Regions from separate parts of the Bradyrhizobium sp. 18BD genome, predicted to be linked through region 4. Evidence: predicted binding sites of a transcription regulator. Region 4 holds the regulator's gene; each other region holds the start of a gene.

Region 1 (4,187 bases), on a different contig from region 4:
CGACGACGTCGATCAGCTCCGCAAGGCGGTCGCCGAGTTCAACAAGGGCACGCGGGCCTATGAGACCGAGTTCCGCATCGTGCGGCCCGACGGCGATGTGCGCTGGTGCGTCGGCACGGCCGCCGCCACGGCCGACAACAGCGGCCGCGTGGTGCGCGTGAGCGGCGTCACCGTCGACATCACCGAACGCAAGCGCGCCGAGGAGCGGCAGAACCTGCTGGCGCGGGAAGTCGATCATCGCGCCAAGAACGCGCTGGCGCTGGCGCAATCCATCGTGCGCCTCACCCGTGCCGACGAGGTCAAGGCCTATGTCAACGCCGTCGAGGGGCGCATCAATGCGCTGGCGCGCGTGCACACGATCCTGTCGCTGTCGAGCTGGCAGGGCGCCGAGCTTTCGAAGTTGATCGACGAGGAGCTCGCGCCCTATTCGCTCGGGGGCCAGATCAGATTGGCCGGTCCCGAGGTTCAGCTGGTGCCGGCGACCGCCCAGACGCTGGCGCTGGCGCTGCACGAGCTTTTCACCAACTCGGCCAAATATGGCGCGCTCTCGACACGGTCGGGCCGGCTGATGATCAGCTGGCAGGTCGAGGACGACCACCTCAGGCTGACCTGGGAGGAATCCGGCGGTCCGCTGGTGAGAACACCGCAATCGCGCGGCTTCGGTACGCGGAGCTTGCTTGCGAGCGTCGAGTCCCAGCTCGGCGGACAGGCACAATTCGATTGGCGTGCCGAGGGCCTGTTGTGCCGCCTTGAGGTGCCGTTGACCCGCAGGACCATGCCGACGACCGCAGCTGGTCAATTCGACGCCGGCAACTCCGCCGAGCTGCAGCGCGCATCCGGTTAACCGGATGCGGCCGTCGTCATGTGCTGCGCCGGACGCGGCTCGTTCGCGACCCGCCCTTCGAGCCAGGCTTCCGTTCGGGCGAGATCTTGCAGCGCTCTCGCGTAGCGGCGTGCGGCGCTGCGCTCTGCACCGCGCGGCAGCTTGCGTGCCTTGCGCAGCATGTCGGCGGCGGCGTTGCGGTACGCCAGCGAACGGTAAAGAAAAACGACCTTACCCATATCCAAGGTTCCCGTGTTGATGGCGTCCATCCTCGCAAGCCCGGCATGAACGTTGGATGAAGCGGCAAATGACAATTCCTTCATGCGGGTGGAACCCATCGGCGTCGCGCGCGTTTTGCATGCAGAACCGAGGGTCGGTTCCATGCTTGCGACAAAGCCGCCTAAGAAACCGCCGAGCCTGATCTCTCCCGCCGGAGCCATCAAGCTTGTGACGCATACGATGATGGGCGCAGCTCTCGGGCTCGCATTCGGTCTCGCGCTCACGCTCTCCAATCCCGCGGTCGCCAGCCTGCTTAATCACGGCGGACGCCAGGCCGTTCTCGTCTTCATGCTCACATTGGTGACGACGTTCGCGATCGGGGCGACCCTTACGGGTGTCGTGTTCATCATCGCGGAAGACAAGGAATCTTGACGCGTGTGTGAAGCGCGCGGCTTGCTTTGTCAGGAACTCCTGCGGCAAACGGCGGTTGGCTGCCTGCGTCAATTCAACTCAGGGAGTTCCCGCGCATGAAGACCACGAAGCTCGCTCTCGCTGTGATGCTGGCAACCGGCCTCGCCGCCGCCCCGTTCGCCGCGCAGGCCAAGTCGCACAAAGCCAAGCATGAATCCTCGACGACGTCGTCGCAGACCACGGGCGCCAACACCAAGTCCTCCAAGGGTGCCGATCCCTCCGGCCAGGGCGGCTCCGGTCCCGGCTCCGACCAAGGCGGCACCATGACCAACAACAAAGGCGGCATGAGCAACACCAAATAAGCTCGCCGCAATTCGCAAAGGCCCCGCATGCGCGGGGCCTTTCACTGTGTGTCTCAACAAGATTCTTTCAAGGCCACATGGTCGGTGCGTGGACCAGCGCGTTCCGGCCCGCCTGCCTCAGATCCTCGAGCGAGCAGCGATCCTCCCGCATCATCTCACGCAGTCTTGCCGCGACGCGCTCGCGCGTTGCCGTCTCGGAGAGAGGAAGTCCGGCGCAGATCTCGTCATGCACCGCCTGCAGCAAGGCAGCCGCGTCCGCATCAGACATTGGCAAGCTCCCGCGTGTCGCGTTCGCTTTAGCTGCGTCGGATATCAGGGATGTTAAGGCGGTCGCCCGCCGAATTGCTCTTCACGAGATGGTCGAGCTGCGCCCGCTTGCGGGTGATCAGGAGCTGGGCCGCGGCGTCGTCGAGGCCTTCGCGCTGCAATTGCCTGACGGCAGAGCCCAGTTCGAGAATCTCGGCGCGCAGTCTCAGGATCCGGTACGTGTCCGGGTCGTCCTCCACCGCCCGCTCCCAAATGTCTCAGCGGCGCGCGATCGCGCGCACGGGATTGGCTAATGTCTTCACGGAACGAAGGCGCACCCGGTCGCGGACATCCGGCAGGACGTCGCCGCCGCCGGCAGCCTTCCACTCACCGATCAGCAGGTTGATTTTCCGGCGCAGACCCATCTGCGCCAGGGCCTTTTCTGTGCAGTCGCGGTCGCGATTGACGAGGTCGCGCACCGACGCCTCCATATCGGCCATCTCCAGCCTCAAGGCACTGATTTTACGTCGAATTTCATTAATTCTGTTGTCCATGACTTGTTAGAACAAAATAAGAACATATAGTCAAGTCACGATTTCAGAACGGAGAGGTCAGATGCAGGTTCAAGGTAAATACGATGCCAAGGCTTTTCTCGACGCCAAGGCTTTTCTCGACGCCAAGACTTTTCGTGACGCCAAGACTCTTCGTGACGCCAAGGCTTTCCTCAGCGAACAGATGACGCGGGCGCAAGGCCTGAAGCTGAAGCGGCTGAGCGAGGAGGCCTATCAGCCCGCGCAATATGATCGCGCTCTGTCCTTCAGCGAGGCTGCGCGGCGCATCCAGGTGCTGGAAGCCGAGATCGAACTCGCGAACTCGTTCTAGCTGCGTCGCGTAGCGGAACGCTGCGTACGCGCTTTCGGAACCTTGCCTGCATCGCGTGGTTCTCCCCGACCAAGGGAGAACATCCATGGCACGCAAGGCCAAGAAACGACGTTACTCGCGCAGCTCCGGCAGCGATGTCGAAAGCGAAATGCGACGCTACAAGAAGGGTACTGCAAAGAGCGGCCGTGGTGGTCGCGGCGGGCGCGTGAAGAGCCGCAAGCAAGCGATCGCGATCGGCCTGTCAAAGGCGCGCAAGAAGGGAAAGAAGGTCCCGAAGAAGGCGTCGAAGCGCAAGAGCTCCAAGAAGGCATCGAAGAAGAAGACGACCAGGAAATCGTCGAAGCGCAAATCCAGCAAGCGGTGACGCCGGCCGGCGTCAGATCATGCTGCCGGGCATGAAGCAGCGAATCGCAACCCCGAACGCGGTCTTCACCGGCCAGACCATGGTGTGGCCTGCCCGGTTCGGCTCGGTGATGACGGCCTCGTCGGGCACGTCCACCCACTGACCGTCGAGCCGCACACGATAATGCCCGTCATGCGATTCCCAATCGGGATCGGAGACGGCAAAGCCATCCGCATCCGAGCAACACGGCCCGAGATGGCTGCGCAGACTGTCGAACCAGGGTTTTAAGGGCGAGTTCGCGTAACGGCCATCGTCGCGCCCCAGGGCGCTCCCGGTCGTCAGCACGATTGGCGCCACGAGCAGCGCACATCTCAGCGAGAGCTTCAATCGATCCATGTCGGCACCGATCAAATGCGAACGTCAGGTTCCACGAGACGGCCGGGCGTTCGAAGTTTCACTCCTGCGATTTACCCGGGCGTCGTCATCGGCGCCAAGGCACAACACGTTATTCCAAAGTGTGACCAGCGAACGCGGCTTTTTCGGACGAACCCGTCATCATCGCTGCCGTTAACGAGAATGTTATCGGTGGCCTGTGGGTATCTTCCAACCGCGCACGAAAAAGGCGGCCCGCAGGCCGCCTTTTGAGTTTGCCGTCGAAAGCAGCAACTTATGCGAGCGGCACCGCGACGAACCGGGTCGCCTGCGCGTTCTTCACCTGCAGCAGCACGCTGTTCTTGCCCGACGATTTGGCCTGCGCCAGCTCCGCACGGACTTCGCCGACGTTGGAGACGGCCTTGCCGCCGACATTGAGGATGACGTCACCGGTCTGGATGCCGCGCTGTGCCGCGGGCCCCTCCGGATCGACCTCGGTGACGACGACGCCCTTCTGGCCGGCGCCCTG
Region 2 (4,187 bases), on a different contig from region 4:
ATTCTCGGCGCAGATGGCGAGCGCCAGCGCCCATTGGTTGGTGCCGACCACGGCGAGCCAGGAGAAGGACAGATTGGCCAGCGCCTGCACCACGCCGCCGATCCAGAGCGAGGTCGCCAGCGAATAGCGCCGCGCGACGAAGCCGCCGGCAAAGCCGCCGATCAGCGTTGCGGCGAGGCCGACGCCCTTCACGATCGTCGCATAATCGTTGCGGGTGAAGCCGAGGTCGATCACGAACGGCGCGGTCATGGTGCCGGAGAAGGCGTCGGTGAACTTGAACAGCACGACGAAAGCGAGCGCGACGAGCGCATCCTTGCGCGTCAAAAATTCCGAGAAGGCGCCGATCGCCGCGTGCAGCACGCGCCTGAACGCGCTGTCGGCGTGTGTCGCGGCATCGGCGCGCGCGGATTGTTCGGGCTCGGTCGCGACCAGCGCCGTGATCGTTCCGATCAGCACCATCGACGCCATCACCACATAGCCCCACATCCATGCCGACGTGCGCGTGATGCCGGAGCTCTCGAAACCCGAGACGATGAACAGCGCGCCCGCGGTCGAGACCAGCATGCCGATGCGATAGGCGGCAACGTAAGCCGCCATGCCGGCGGCCTGCTCGCTCTCGGGCAGGCTCTCGACGCGGAAGGCATCGACCACGATGTCCTGTGTCGACGATGTCGTCGCCACCAGCAGCGCGCCGAGCGCGACATAGAACGGCGAACGCGCGGGGTCGGTCAGCGCCAGCAGCAGGATCGCGACGATCAGCAGCAATTGCGAGAACACCAGCCAGCCGCGCCGCCGCCCGAACGCGCGGGTGAACAGCGGCACATGCAGCGCATCCACCAACGGCGCCCACAGGAACTTCAGCGTGTAGGGCGTGCCGACCAGCGCAAACAGCCCGATGGTCTTGAGATCGACCCCGGCCTCCCGCATCCACACCAGCAGCGTCGACCCCGACAGCGCCAGCGGCAGCCCCGAGGAAAAGCCGAGGAACAACACGATCAGCACCCGCGGCTGCAGGTAAACAGCCAGGCTGTCGCGCCATGAGGTCGCAGGGGCGGAAGTCGCGGCGGAGGAGGTCGCGTCGGGTGCGGTCATGGGGAGGTGTTAGCAGATTCTGGCCGTGATGCCTCGTCTCCCTCTCCCGTTCTTACGGGCCGCGACGAGCTTCGCTCGCACTGAGAGGGCGGGGTGAGGGGCCTCTCTCCACACATGCGGCGGCCGCGAGACCTGTACCCCCTCACCCGGATTGCGCCGGACGATGCTTCGCGTCGCCGGGGGCAATCCGGCCTCTCCCCGCAAGCGGGGAGAGGTAAGCAAGTCACTCCCCCGCCTGGAGCTTCCTCGGGAACAGCTCCGGCGCGTCGGCCGCCACCAGCCGCGGGCCCTCGGCAGTTGCGTCGGTCTTGCTGAAATCGAGTTCTTCGATTCGCCCGGCGCGCTTCTCGATCTTGTCAGCGGAGATCAGGATCTGGCGGACGTCCTCGTTCGCGTCGGAAAAATGTTTCTGCAGTTTGACCACGCGGTCGCGCAGGCGGCCGAGATCGTCGCCGAGCTTGATCACTTCGGTTTGGATCTGGTCGGCGGCATCGCGCATGCGCGCGTCCTTCATGATCTGCTGCATCACCTGGATCGCGAGCATCAGGAGCGAGGGCGACACCAGCACGACGCGGGCGCGATAGGCCTTCTGGATCACGTCGTCGAAACCGTCATGGATTTCGGCGTAGACCGATTCCGACGGCACGAACATCAGCGCCATCTCCTGGGTCTCGCCGGCGACGAGATATTTTTCCGCGATGTCGCTGACATGCTTCATCACGTCGCCGCGCAGCCGCTGCGTGGCGACGCGCCGCTCCTCGTCGGTGCGGGCGTCGTGCAGCGCGGTCATCGCCTCGAGCGGAAACTTTGCGTCGATGCAGAGCGGGCGCTGGTCCGGCAGGAACACGACGCAGTCGGGCCGTTTTCCGGTCGAGAGCGTGAACTGGAATTCGTAGGACCCTTTAGGAAGTCCGTCCTGGACGATCGCCTCCATCCGCGCCTGGCCGAAGGCGCCGCGCGACTGCTTGTTGGCGAGCACGTCGCGGAGCGTCGTCACCTGCGTGGTGAGGTCGGTGAGGTTCTTGTGGGCGCTGTCGATGATGCCAAGCCGCTCGTGCAGCGCGCGCAGGCTCTCCATGGTGTTGCGGGTCGAGTGTTCCATGGACTGGCCGACGCGATGGGTGACCGAATCCAGCCGCTCGTTGACCGCGCGGGCCATCTCGGCCTGGCGTCCCGCCAGCGCCTGGGTCATGGCGTCGGCTCGGCCGGCGGCCTCGCTCTGGGCGTGCAGCACTTGGGCAAGGCGCTCCTCGAGCTCGTCGGCCCGGATCGCGTGCGCCATGGCGAGTTCCGCGCCGCGCCGCCCGGATCGCGCGATCACGACCGCAATCACTACCAGCAGGATGAGGACGAGGGCGCCGAAGCCGATCAGCGCATCGATGGTGCGCACCGGCCAGTCGCCCAGCATGAAAATGATCTCGTTCATGGCTGTCCTTCTAGCCGATTCGCAGGGTTGCGCGAACGAAGAGGGAACGCGACCGGTTAACGGCCCCCTAATTTCTATGGTTAACGAAACCTGAAGTTTTATGGTTAGCGGAGGGTTAACGGGGTTCCTGGGCGCATTGACCGCATCCGGCATGGGGCTTAAATCGCGGCCATGGCCCTCAGAGCAATCATCATCCTGCCCGACAAGCAGCTGCGTCTGGTCTCCAAGCCGATCGAGAAGGTCACGCCGGAGATCCGCAAGCTTGCCGACGACATGTTCGAGACCATGTACGACGCGCCCGGCATCGGGCTGGCGGCGATCCAGATCGCGCAGCCGCTGCGGCTGATCACCATGGACCTCGCCAAGCGCGACGAGAACGGCGAGACCAAGCCGCTGCCGCGCGTCTTCATCAATCCGGAGATCATCGCCTCGTCCGAGGAGCTGTCGGTCTACGAGGAAGGCTGCCTGTCGATCCCCGAATATTACGAGGAGGTCGAACGTCCCGCGAAGGTGCGCGTGCGCTTCACCGATCTCGACGGCAAGGTGCATGAGGAGGACGCCGAAGGCCTCTACGCCACCTGCATCCAGCACGAGATCGACCATCTCAACGGCGTGCTGTTCGTCGACTATCTGTCCAAGCTCAAGCGCGACCGCGTGATGAAGAAGTTCGAGAAAGCTGCCAAGCGCGCGGAGTAGCCACGTCCTTCGCCGTCATGCCCGGCCGAAAGCGCGGAGCGCGTCTTCAAGCTAATGTGCCGGGCATCCACGTTCTTTGCCGCCGCGAGCAAGAAGAACGTGGATGGCCGGGACAAGCCCGGCCATGACGAGTACCTTGCTCGCCTCCGAGGATTGTCGTGTCACATGCCCCTCCGCCTGATCTTCATGGGCACGCCCGATTTCTCCGTGCCGACGCTGCTCGAGCTGGTCGCGCACGGCCACGAGATCGTGGCCGTCTACACCCGCGCGCCGAAGCCGGGCGGGCGGCGGGGGCTGCAATTGCAGCCGACCCCGGTCGAGGAGGCCGCGCGAAAACTCGGCGTGCCCGTGCTGACGCCGAAGACGCTGAAGACCGAGGAAGCGCTCGCAGAATTTCGCGCCTTCGACGCCGATGCCGCCGTCGTCGTCGCCTATGGCATGATCCTGCCGCAGGCGATCCTCGATGCGCCGAAGCTCGGCTGCTACAATCTGCATGCGTCGCTCCTGCCGCGCTGGCGCGGTGCGGCCCCTATCAACCGCGCCATCATGGCCGGCGATGCCGAGAGCGGCGTGATGGTGATGAAGATGGATGTCGGTCTCGACACCGGCGACGTCGCCATGGCCGAGCGTCTCGCGATCACCGACACCATGACCGCAGTCGACCTGCACGATCGCCTCTCGCGGTTAGGTGCCGATCTCATGGTGCGCGCGATGGCCGCGCTCGCGCGGGGCGGCCTCCAACTCAGGAAGCAGAGCGAGGACGGCGTCACTTATGCTGCCAAGATCGACAAGGCCGAGGCGCGGATCGACTGGAGCAAACCCGCGCGCGAGGTGCTGCGCCACATTCACGGCCTGTCGCCGTTTCCAGGCGCCTGGGCCGAGCTTGAGAATGCGCGCGTCAAAATTCTGCGCTGCGAGCTGGCGAAAGGATCGGGTGCGCCGGGCGAGGTGCTCGATAACCAACTCACCGTCG
Region 3 (4,187 bases), on a different contig from region 4:
GTGACGAGCAAGGAAGCCCAGCTCGACGTTCAGGAAGCGGTGATCACCGCGGCAAAGGCGACCATCGACGTCGACAATGCCGCGAAGGTTTTCGCCAAGCAGGAAAACAAGCGCTACACCGACCTTGCCGCAACCGGCTACGGCAGCGTGCAGAATGCGCAGCAGGCGCAGGCCCGCGACGCCGGTGCGGACGCGACGATTGCGCGTGACAACGCCAACCTCATCTCCGCCCAGAAGCAGGTCGATCTGCTCAAGGCCGAGATCGTGCAGGCCAAAGCCGCCGCCGCCCGCGCCGCCGCGATCCAGCAGCAGGCGGAGCTCAATCTCGGCTACACCACGATCGTCTCGCCGATCGACGGCGTCGTCGGCAACCGTTCCCTGCGCGTCGGCCAGTTCGTGCAGGCGGGCACGCAGCTGATGTCGATCGTGCCGGCCGAGGGCGCCTATGTCGTCGCCAATTTCAAGGAGACGCAGCTCACCCATGTCGCACCGGGCCAGACCGTCGATATCGAGGTCGACATGTTCCCGGGCCAGGTTGTTCACGGCCGCGTCGATTCCATCGCGCCGGCCAGCGGCCAGGAATTCGCGCTGCTGCCGCCTGACAACGCCACCGGCAATTTCACCAAGGTGGTGCAGCGCATCCCCGTCAAGATCGTGCTCGATGGCAAGCATGGAGCCGCGATCGCGCTGCGGCCCGGCATGTCCGTGATCCCGACCATTGCAACACGTTCGGCCGCGCCGACCGCCAATGCGGACGCCGCAGCAAAGGCCAAGCTCGTTTCCGGAGGGTCGTGCCATGTCAAACAGCCTCTCACTTTCGACGCAAGCCACACCGGCCGCGACGTCTAATAGCGTCGCCGTCGATCCCAATCGCGCGAGCGCCGCGACCTGGATTGCCGTGCTCGCCGCCATGATCGGCTCGTTCATGGCGATCCTGAATATCCAGATCACCAACGCCTCGCTCGCCAACATCGAGGGCGGCATCGGCACCGGCGCCGACAACGGCTCCTGGATCTCGACGTCGTACCTGATCGGCGAGATCATCGTGATCCCGCTGACCGACTACCTGAGCCGCGTGTTCTCGTTCCGCCACTACATGCTGGCGAGCGCGACGCTGTTCGCGGCGTTCTCGGTCGCCTGCGCCTTCACGCATGACCTGCCGTCGATGATCGCGATGCGCGGCCTGCAGGGCTTTGCCGGCGGCGTGCTGATCCCGATGGCGTTCACGCTGGTGCTGACCAAGCTGCCGAAGCCGCAGCAACCTGTTGGCCTTGCGATCTTCGCGCTGTCCGTCACTTTCGCCCCCGCGATCGGCCCGACCATCGGCGGCTATCTCACCGAGACCTATGGCTGGCGCACCATCTTCTTCGTCAACGTGATCCCGACCGCCGTCATGGTGGCGGCGCTCTACATGACGCTGGAACGGCAGAAGATGCAGCTCGGGCTTTTGAAGGACGGCGACTGGGCCGGCATCGTCACCATGGCGATCGGACTGTCGGCGCTGCAGGCCGTGCTCGAGGAAGGCAACAAGGACGACTGGTTCTCCTCGCCCTTCATCGTCAAGCTGGCGATCATCGCAGCCGTCAGCCTGACGCTGTTCGTCACGATCGAGCTCACGATCGAGAAGCCGCTGATCCGGCTGCGCCTGCTGACGCAGCGCAATTTCGGCTTCGGCACCATCGCGATGACGATGGTCGGCTTCGCATTGTTCGGCTCGGTCTACATCCTGCCCGCCTATCTCGGCCAGGCCCAGGGCTACAATGCCGAGCAGATCGGCAACGTGCTGGCCTGGACCGGCTTGCCGCAGCTCGTGCTGATCCCGCTGATCCCGAAACTGATGCAGCGCTTTGACACACGCTACATCGCCATCACCGGCCTCCTGATCTTCGCCTATAGCTGCTTCATGAACACGGCGATGTCACCGGACTATGCCGGCGACCAGCTCTGGATCCCGAACATCGTGCGCGCCGTCGGCCAGGCCATGGTGCTGACGCCGCTGACCTCGGTGCTGACAGGCGGCATCGCGCCCCAGGACGCAGCCGCGGCCTCCGGCATCAGCAACATGTTCCGCAATCTCGGCGGCGCGATCGGTACGGCGACGCTTGCCACCATCATCACCAAGCGCGAGCAATTCCACTCCAACATCATCGGCCAGTCGGTCACGCTCGGCCGCGAGGAGGTCCGCACCCGCATCGCGCAGATGACGGACTACTTCATGGCTCACGGCGTGCCGGACCCCCACGCCGCGCGCGAGCAGGCCATCATCGCGCTCGGCAAGACGGTAAAGCGCCAGGCGCTGGTGATGGGCTATTCCGATGCCTTTGCGGTGATCGGCGTGGTTCTGGTACTCGCCGCGATTGCGGTGCTGCTGACGCGACGGGTGAAGGCCGCGGGCGGGGGTGGCGCGCATTAGCGGCTCGCCCATCGATTGCAATTTGTCGCGGCCGTCACGCTTGACGGCCGCTTCTTTTTATGTTCCCTATTCGTTCTGTTCTAGTTATAGTTGTAGTGGGGTTCATTTCATGACGGGTAATGCGCGCGGCGAGCGTGAGCCGACTCAGCTCGTGATTTACAATGATGACGAGACGCCAGATGAGTTCGTCATCGGTCTGCTCCGTCAGGTTTTCGGCAAGACAGACCGGGAAGCCGCCGCGCTGATGACACTCATCGAGCGTGAAGAGAAAGTCGCCTGCGGTCCCTACCCTCAATCGGTCGCGGAGGCGCTGTTCAAATCGGCCAAACAATATGTCTGGCTCGGCCAGCATCCCCTGAAGATCACGCTCGAAGAGATCAAGCCCCCCTGCGAGCTCTGTGGCAAGCCGAAGGGACAGACGGATGTTCGCGTCGGCAACCGCACGGTCTGGCTATGCAGCGACTGTATTCGCGCAGCGGATACCGTGAGCGCGCCGGCAGAGCCGGAAAAGGAATTCGAACACGCTTGCGATGTGCTAGGCTGGCACTTTACCGACGTCCCGCGGAGCAAGCTCGTAACCACTATCCGCCAGTTTCCTGGACATATGCGGGTGGATGTCCAGGCGGCGATTGACAGGCTATTCGGCAAGGCCATCCGGCTGTTCGGGCTGAACGAGGAACAGCGCTACGAAACACTGTCGATTTCGCGGCTCCTCCGGGACGGGCGCAATGCGCTGGCGATTGCACCGCTGCAATATTCCGACATCGATGTCGGCGAGACGAGCCCCGTCAAATGCCTCGATAACGGCCTGTGGCTGTGCGAGCAGGACGGCCTGCGTTATGCCGTCTTGCTCAGCGCACATCGCGAATTCAGCCGCGAGCCGGGCATTCGTCTTGAAATCATCATGCCTGTGGGCACCGCGGGCGCAATCCTCGTCCAGCAATGTTTTGGCGAGTTGGAACAGGCCGTGCAAGCCGCCCGCAGCTATCGCGGCAAGATCCTCTCGCTTGATGCCGATTCCGACTATCGCGGCTACTCGCGCGGCATCACTGTGCATCGATTGCCGCCGATCGCCCGGGACGAGGTGATCTTGCCGGAGCGAACCCTGCGACTACTCGATCGCAACGTGCTGACCTTCGTTGGCACCCGCGAGCAGTTACGGCGACTTGGCCAATCCACCCGCAAGGGCATCCTTCTGTACGGCCCGCCCGGCACCGGCAAGACCCATACGATCCGCTATCTCGCAACACATCTGCCCGGGCATACGACGCTGATTATCACCGCCGAGCAGATCGGCCTGCTCGGCGCCTATATGAGCCTGGCACGGCTGCTCCAGCCGTCGATGGTGGTGATCGAGGATGTCGATCTCATCGCCCGCGACCGCGACGACATGGGGCCGTGCGAGGAATCCATGCTGAACAAGCTGCTCAACGAGATGGACGGGCTGAAAGAGGACGCGGACATCCTGTTCGTCCTGACCACCAACCGGCCCGAAGACCTCGAAGGCGCCCTCGCCGGTCGCCCCGGCCGTATCGATCAGGCGATCGAAGTGCCGCTCCCTGACGAGACCGGCCGCGACAAGCTGGTCCGGCTCTACGGCAAAGGATTGCCGCTCGACGAAGCGGTCATCGCCGAGGCAGCCCGACGCAGCGAGGGCACGAGTTGCGCGTTCATCAAGGAGTTGATGCGCCGCCTGGCGCAGGCCAGCCTCGCGCGCGACGGCGGCAACTCGGTGACGTCAGCCGATATCGACGAGGCGCTCGACGACATGCTG
Region 4 (4,187 bases):
CGCCTCAAGTCACTGGCAGCATCGGCCATTTACCGGCGGAGCGGACGTTCAAAATTCAGGCAGGGCCGCGCAAACTTCGTGCGACGCAAGGGGAACACAAGCATCACCACGTCGCCGGCCACGGCCGGCGATGGCGATTTCCATTCTGGCCCCGACCTGCGAGCCGGGGATCGCTCCGATCAGCCGATCGGCAGACGCGTGATCGTCGGCCTGTCGGCAACGATTTGCGGCGTCTGCTCGCGCTCGCCGAGCGGCTGGGTCACGGGCAGTTGCAGCACGGTTGCGCGCTGGCCTTCGACGAGCTGTGTCACCAACACGTATTTGCCGTCGGCAAATTCGATCGCGTCGTGATGACGATCGGGAATGTGCGGATCGACCTTGCCGAACTTGCCGACGCGCGAATTGATCGTGCGTGTCCAGATCCAGCGATTGTCGTAACGGACGTTGTCGGCGAAAGCGAGCTCCGTTCCCGGCAGCAGACATACGGCGACGGACATGTCCGCTTCGGAAGCGAAGCCGCGCGTCGAGGTGCCGCGGAAGGTTGTCGTGACGATCGTCTCGCCGACTTCTGCGGGACGCGTCGCGACGGCGTGCAGGCTGTAGTCACACATCGTGTTGCTCCTCATTCGAAGATAGCAACCCGCGCCTCTGTTTCGGAGGCGCAGGCCTCTATCAGAGTGGAAGCCCATCAGGTTCTGCTTGGTTGTGGGCAAATCTGCGGCTTGGATCCGCGGGCCGCCATCACAATATCTTTTTCAAATACTGGAGGAACAAAGTCCGCTCCCGTGCATTTAGCGGCCTTATCCGTCAGCGGCCTGCAGGTGCCGACCAGCCGGAGTATGGCCAGACCGGTTGTGACGGCTGCGCGACGGCGTTGCGTGCATTGCGGAATTGTTCGCTCGCCGCTGCCGGTGTTGCCTTGCGGGCATGGTGCGGCTCTGCGGCGATGGCTTGCGACGCGGATTCTGCGATCAGCGCCATCATGATTGTGCTCAAGACGATCTTGCGCATGGTTGTCTCCTCGGTCTGTCAAAGGCCTTACGAAGCGATGCGGGCTTCGTGCGGCGTGCCGAGGATCTAGCGCTGGAGAGGTGGCGGGATAATCTGCGCAAAACCAGAAAGACTATCCAGCCGGAGCGGACAATCATCCGCTCCATCGTTTAAGGCGCGGTCGCCAGAGGGCGCCGCGCGGACGTGTTCAGTACTTCCGGTAAAGCCCGATCAGCTTGCCCTGAATCTTGACCCGGTTGGGCGGCAGGATGCGGACCTCATAGGCGGCGTTGGCGGGCTCGAGCGCGATCGAGGCGCCCCGGCGGCGGAAGCGCTTCAGGGTTGCCTCTTCGTCGTCGATCAGGGCCACCACGATGTCGCCGGTGTCGGCGCTCTCGTTGCGCTGGATCAGCGCCATGTCGCCGTCGAGGATGCCGGCTTCCACCATGGAATCGCCGCGCACTTCGAGCGCGTAGTGCTCGCCCGAGCCGAGCATGTCGGGCGGAACGCTGATGGTGTGGCTGCGGGTCTGCAACGCCTCGATCGGCGTGCCGGCCGCGATCCGACCCATCACCGGCACGGCGACGGGACGCTCGCCCTCGTCGGCGGGCGGGCTTGAGGTGGTGCGCACCTTGCCGAGATTGCCCTCGATGACGCTGGGCGTGAAGCCGCGGCGGTTGCCGGCGGCGGCCTGCAGCTCGGGCAGCTTGATCACCTCGATGGCGCGGGCGCGGTTGGGCAGGCGGCGGATGAAGCCGCGCTCCTCGAGCGCGGTGATCAGGCGATGGATGCCCGACTTCGAGCGCAGGTCGAGCGCGTCCTTCATCTCATCGAAGGAGGGCGGCACGCCGCTTTCCTTCAGCCGCTCGCTGATGAACCGCAGGAGCTCGTATTGTTTGCGCGTTAACATCTCGACCAAAATCCCCCGGTTGATGTCGTTCGATTCCGAGACGCTGAATTCAGCGATAAGCCGCTACATGCTCGAAACAAATCATGAACGGACACTATATGTTCGATACATGTTCCGCAACTGCTTAATTTACCGTGAACGCGACAAAGTTCGCGGAACGCGTGCGAACGAAGCGGTCAGACGGGCAGTCGCAGCACCTCGCAAGGCGCACCGGCCTCGGCCTTCGGTGCGAATGGTGCGCGCACGAGAAGTGCCTGTGCCGCAGCGAGATTCGCAAGCAGCGAGGAGTCCTGGTGGTTGACCGGATTGGCAACGAGCGTGCCGTCGTCGCGCATATCGAGGCGCGCGCGCAGATAATCCTCGCGCTGGTCATTGGCGCCGACGGCGCGGCCGAGCACGGCGCGTTCGCGGCGATGATGAATCACCTGCTGGCCTGCCAGCGCGCGAATCAGCGGCACCAGAAACAGGAAACCGCAAACGTAGGATGACACGGGATTGCCGGGCAGGCCGATCACGCGCATCGCCCCGAGTTGTCCGTTCATCATCGGCTTGCCCGGCCGCATCGCGATCTTCCAGAACGCCATCGAGATGCCTTCGTCCCGCAGCGCCTGCTGCACCAGGTCGTGGTCGCCGACCGAAGCACCGCCGGTGGTGATGAGGATATCGGCGCCGCTCTCGCGGGCGCGGCGGATACCGGCGGTGGTGGCGGCAAGCGTGTCGGCGGCGACGCCGAGGTCGATGGTGTCGGCGCCCTCGCTGCGGGCGAGCGCGTGCAGGGCGTAGCCGTTGGAATAGACGATCTGGCCGGGGCCGGGCGTCGTGCCCGGCATCACCAGCTCATCGCCGGTGGCGAGGACCGCAACCTTCGGGCGGCGACGGACGGGCAGAAGCGGGTGGTTCATCCCGGCGGCGAGGGCGAGGTCGCGCTCGGTGAGCCGGGCTCCCTTGCGCAGCAGCACGTCGCCTTCCGAGAAGTCGACGCCGGCGGGGCGGATGTGCCGTCCCGTCACCGCGGCTTCCTTGATCGTGATGCGCTTGCCGTCTGCGACCGTGTCCTCCTGGATCACGACCGCGTCGGCGCCGTCAGGCACGACGCCGCCGGTGAAGATCCGCACGGCTTGGCCGGCACCGACCGTTCCGGCGAATGGCCGGCCCGCCGCGACCTCGCCGATCACGGTGAGCTGGGCATCGACCTTCGCTGCGTCCGCCGCGCGTACCGCATAGCCGTCCATCGCCGACATCGCCTGCGGCGGCTGGGTCCGCTGCGCCGCGACGTCGCGGGCGAGCACGCGGTGAAAGGCTTGGTCGAGAGCGACCGATTCTTCGGGCAGCGGCTCTGCGCCGGCAAGCACCGCGGCGAGCGCGTCAGAAACCGGCATCAGGGCCACGGTGAAAACTCCAGCTGCGCCCGTTCGGGCAAATCGGCGGCGAGAGTTCTAGCCGAGTGCAGGCACAGAGGCAAAACGGGTGGCCGCGCGGGATGATTTATCCTGCGTCATGCGCTTGGCGATGAGAGGCAGCATCACGTCCGCCGCGGCATGATCCGGAAGGCGAGACAGACCGGCACGAGGGTGGCCATGGCGAGGACGAGAAAGACGAGAGCCACGGCCAGCATCGGTCAGGTCTCCGGCTGTTTGCCCGGACTGACGTCCGGCGCAATCGGCCCCTGATCCTTGTCGGGCATCGGGTCGGCCTGGGCTTTCAGGTCGGCGGCCTTGCTGATCAACTTTGCGGAGAGGTCAGAATCCGAAGTGGTTCTGGCGAATTTCATCAGCAGGGAGGCCTGCTTGGTGAGGTAGGTTTTGCCCAACACGACGATAGGTCCGATGTAGAATTCCCAACGGACTCATGAGTCCTGAACGGGACATTCGTTCCCCGAACTCCGTACAAAAATGCACAAAGTAATTTGGTTCCTCATTTTCGGCGGAATGAGTTCCGGGAACCGGATGGCGCGATGGCGGAATGCCAGTCAGATTCCCAGCGCCCTCAGCGCGTTGCCGACATCCTGGGGCGAGGTCACATGCACCGCGGTCAAACCGCAGGCACGGGCGCCCTCGATGTTCTCGGCGAGGTCATCGAAGAACACGATTCGGTTTGCCGGCACGCCCATCGCCGCGATGACATGGTCGAAGGCTTCCGCATCCGGCTTGCGCAGACCTATGCTGGACGAGAGGTACAGCTCGCGGAAATGGCCGAGCAGGCCGGCATATTCCTTCGAGAAATAGTCGACATGCGGCCGGTTGGTGTTGGAGAAGGCGTAGAGCGGCATTTGCTTGGCCGCGCGCGG

Evidence for each region. Region 4 encodes LexA, which represses DNA repair genes until DNA is damaged. Its sites were predicted from a motif close to TGTTCNNNNTGTGTTCNG; they were not measured.
Region 1: RAD16_RS19140 (DUF3072 domain-containing protein) is a predicted target of LexA. The motif match lies at 2,623-2,640, and genes of this name have one in related genera.
Region 2: RAD16_RS14415 (DNA recombination protein RmuC) is a predicted target of LexA. The motif match lies at 2,550-2,567, and genes of this name have one in related genera.
Region 3: RAD16_RS36160 (ATP-dependent Clp protease adaptor ClpS) is a predicted target of LexA. The motif match lies at 2,474-2,491, and genes of this name have one in related genera.

What each region holds. Positions count from the first base shown of each region.
Region 1 is NZ_JAVAYL010000010.1:41,666-45,852, forward strand. Features, by position in the region: gene RAD16_RS19105 (HWE histidine kinase domain-containing protein) at 1-844, shown strand, start outside; gene RAD16_RS19110 (hypothetical protein) at 841-1,146, opposite strand; gene RAD16_RS19115 (hypothetical protein) at 1,205-1,474, shown strand; gene RAD16_RS19120 (hypothetical protein) at 1,570-1,815, shown strand; gene RAD16_RS19125 (hypothetical protein) at 1,883-2,083, opposite strand; gene RAD16_RS19130 (hypothetical protein) at 2,112-2,321, opposite strand; gene RAD16_RS19135 (hypothetical protein) at 2,340-2,561, opposite strand; gene RAD16_RS19140 (DUF3072 domain-containing protein) at 2,677-2,943, shown strand; gene RAD16_RS19145 (DUF6496 domain-containing protein) at 3,029-3,307, shown strand; gene RAD16_RS19150 (hypothetical protein) at 3,320-3,682, opposite strand; gene RAD16_RS19155 (Do family serine endopeptidase) at 3,954-4,187, opposite strand, start outside.
Region 2 is NZ_JAVAYL010000007.1:3,349-7,535, reverse strand. Features, by position in the region: gene RAD16_RS14420 (AmpG family muropeptide MFS transporter) at 1-1,092, opposite strand, end outside; gene RAD16_RS14415 (DNA recombination protein RmuC) at 1,316-2,518, opposite strand; gene def (peptide deformylase) at 2,690-3,214, shown strand; gene fmt (methionyl-tRNA formyltransferase) at 3,380-4,187, shown strand, end outside.
Region 3 is NZ_JAVAYL010000028.1:53,643-57,829, forward strand. Features, by position in the region: gene RAD16_RS36150 (HlyD family secretion protein) at 1-849, shown strand, start outside; gene RAD16_RS36155 (DHA2 family efflux MFS transporter permease subunit) at 797-2,413, shown strand; gene RAD16_RS36160 (ATP-dependent Clp protease adaptor ClpS) at 2,523-4,187, shown strand, end outside.
Region 4 is NZ_JAVAYL010000030.1:36,217-40,403, forward strand. Features, by position in the region: gene RAD16_RS37140 (hypothetical protein) at 180-611, opposite strand; gene RAD16_RS37145 (hypothetical protein) at 808-1,011, opposite strand; gene lexA (transcriptional repressor LexA) at 1,199-1,900, opposite strand; gene RAD16_RS37155 (molybdopterin molybdotransferase MoeA) at 2,077-3,288, opposite strand; gene RAD16_RS37160 (hypothetical protein) at 3,519-3,713, opposite strand; gene RAD16_RS37165 (HAD family hydrolase) at 3,870-4,187, opposite strand, start outside.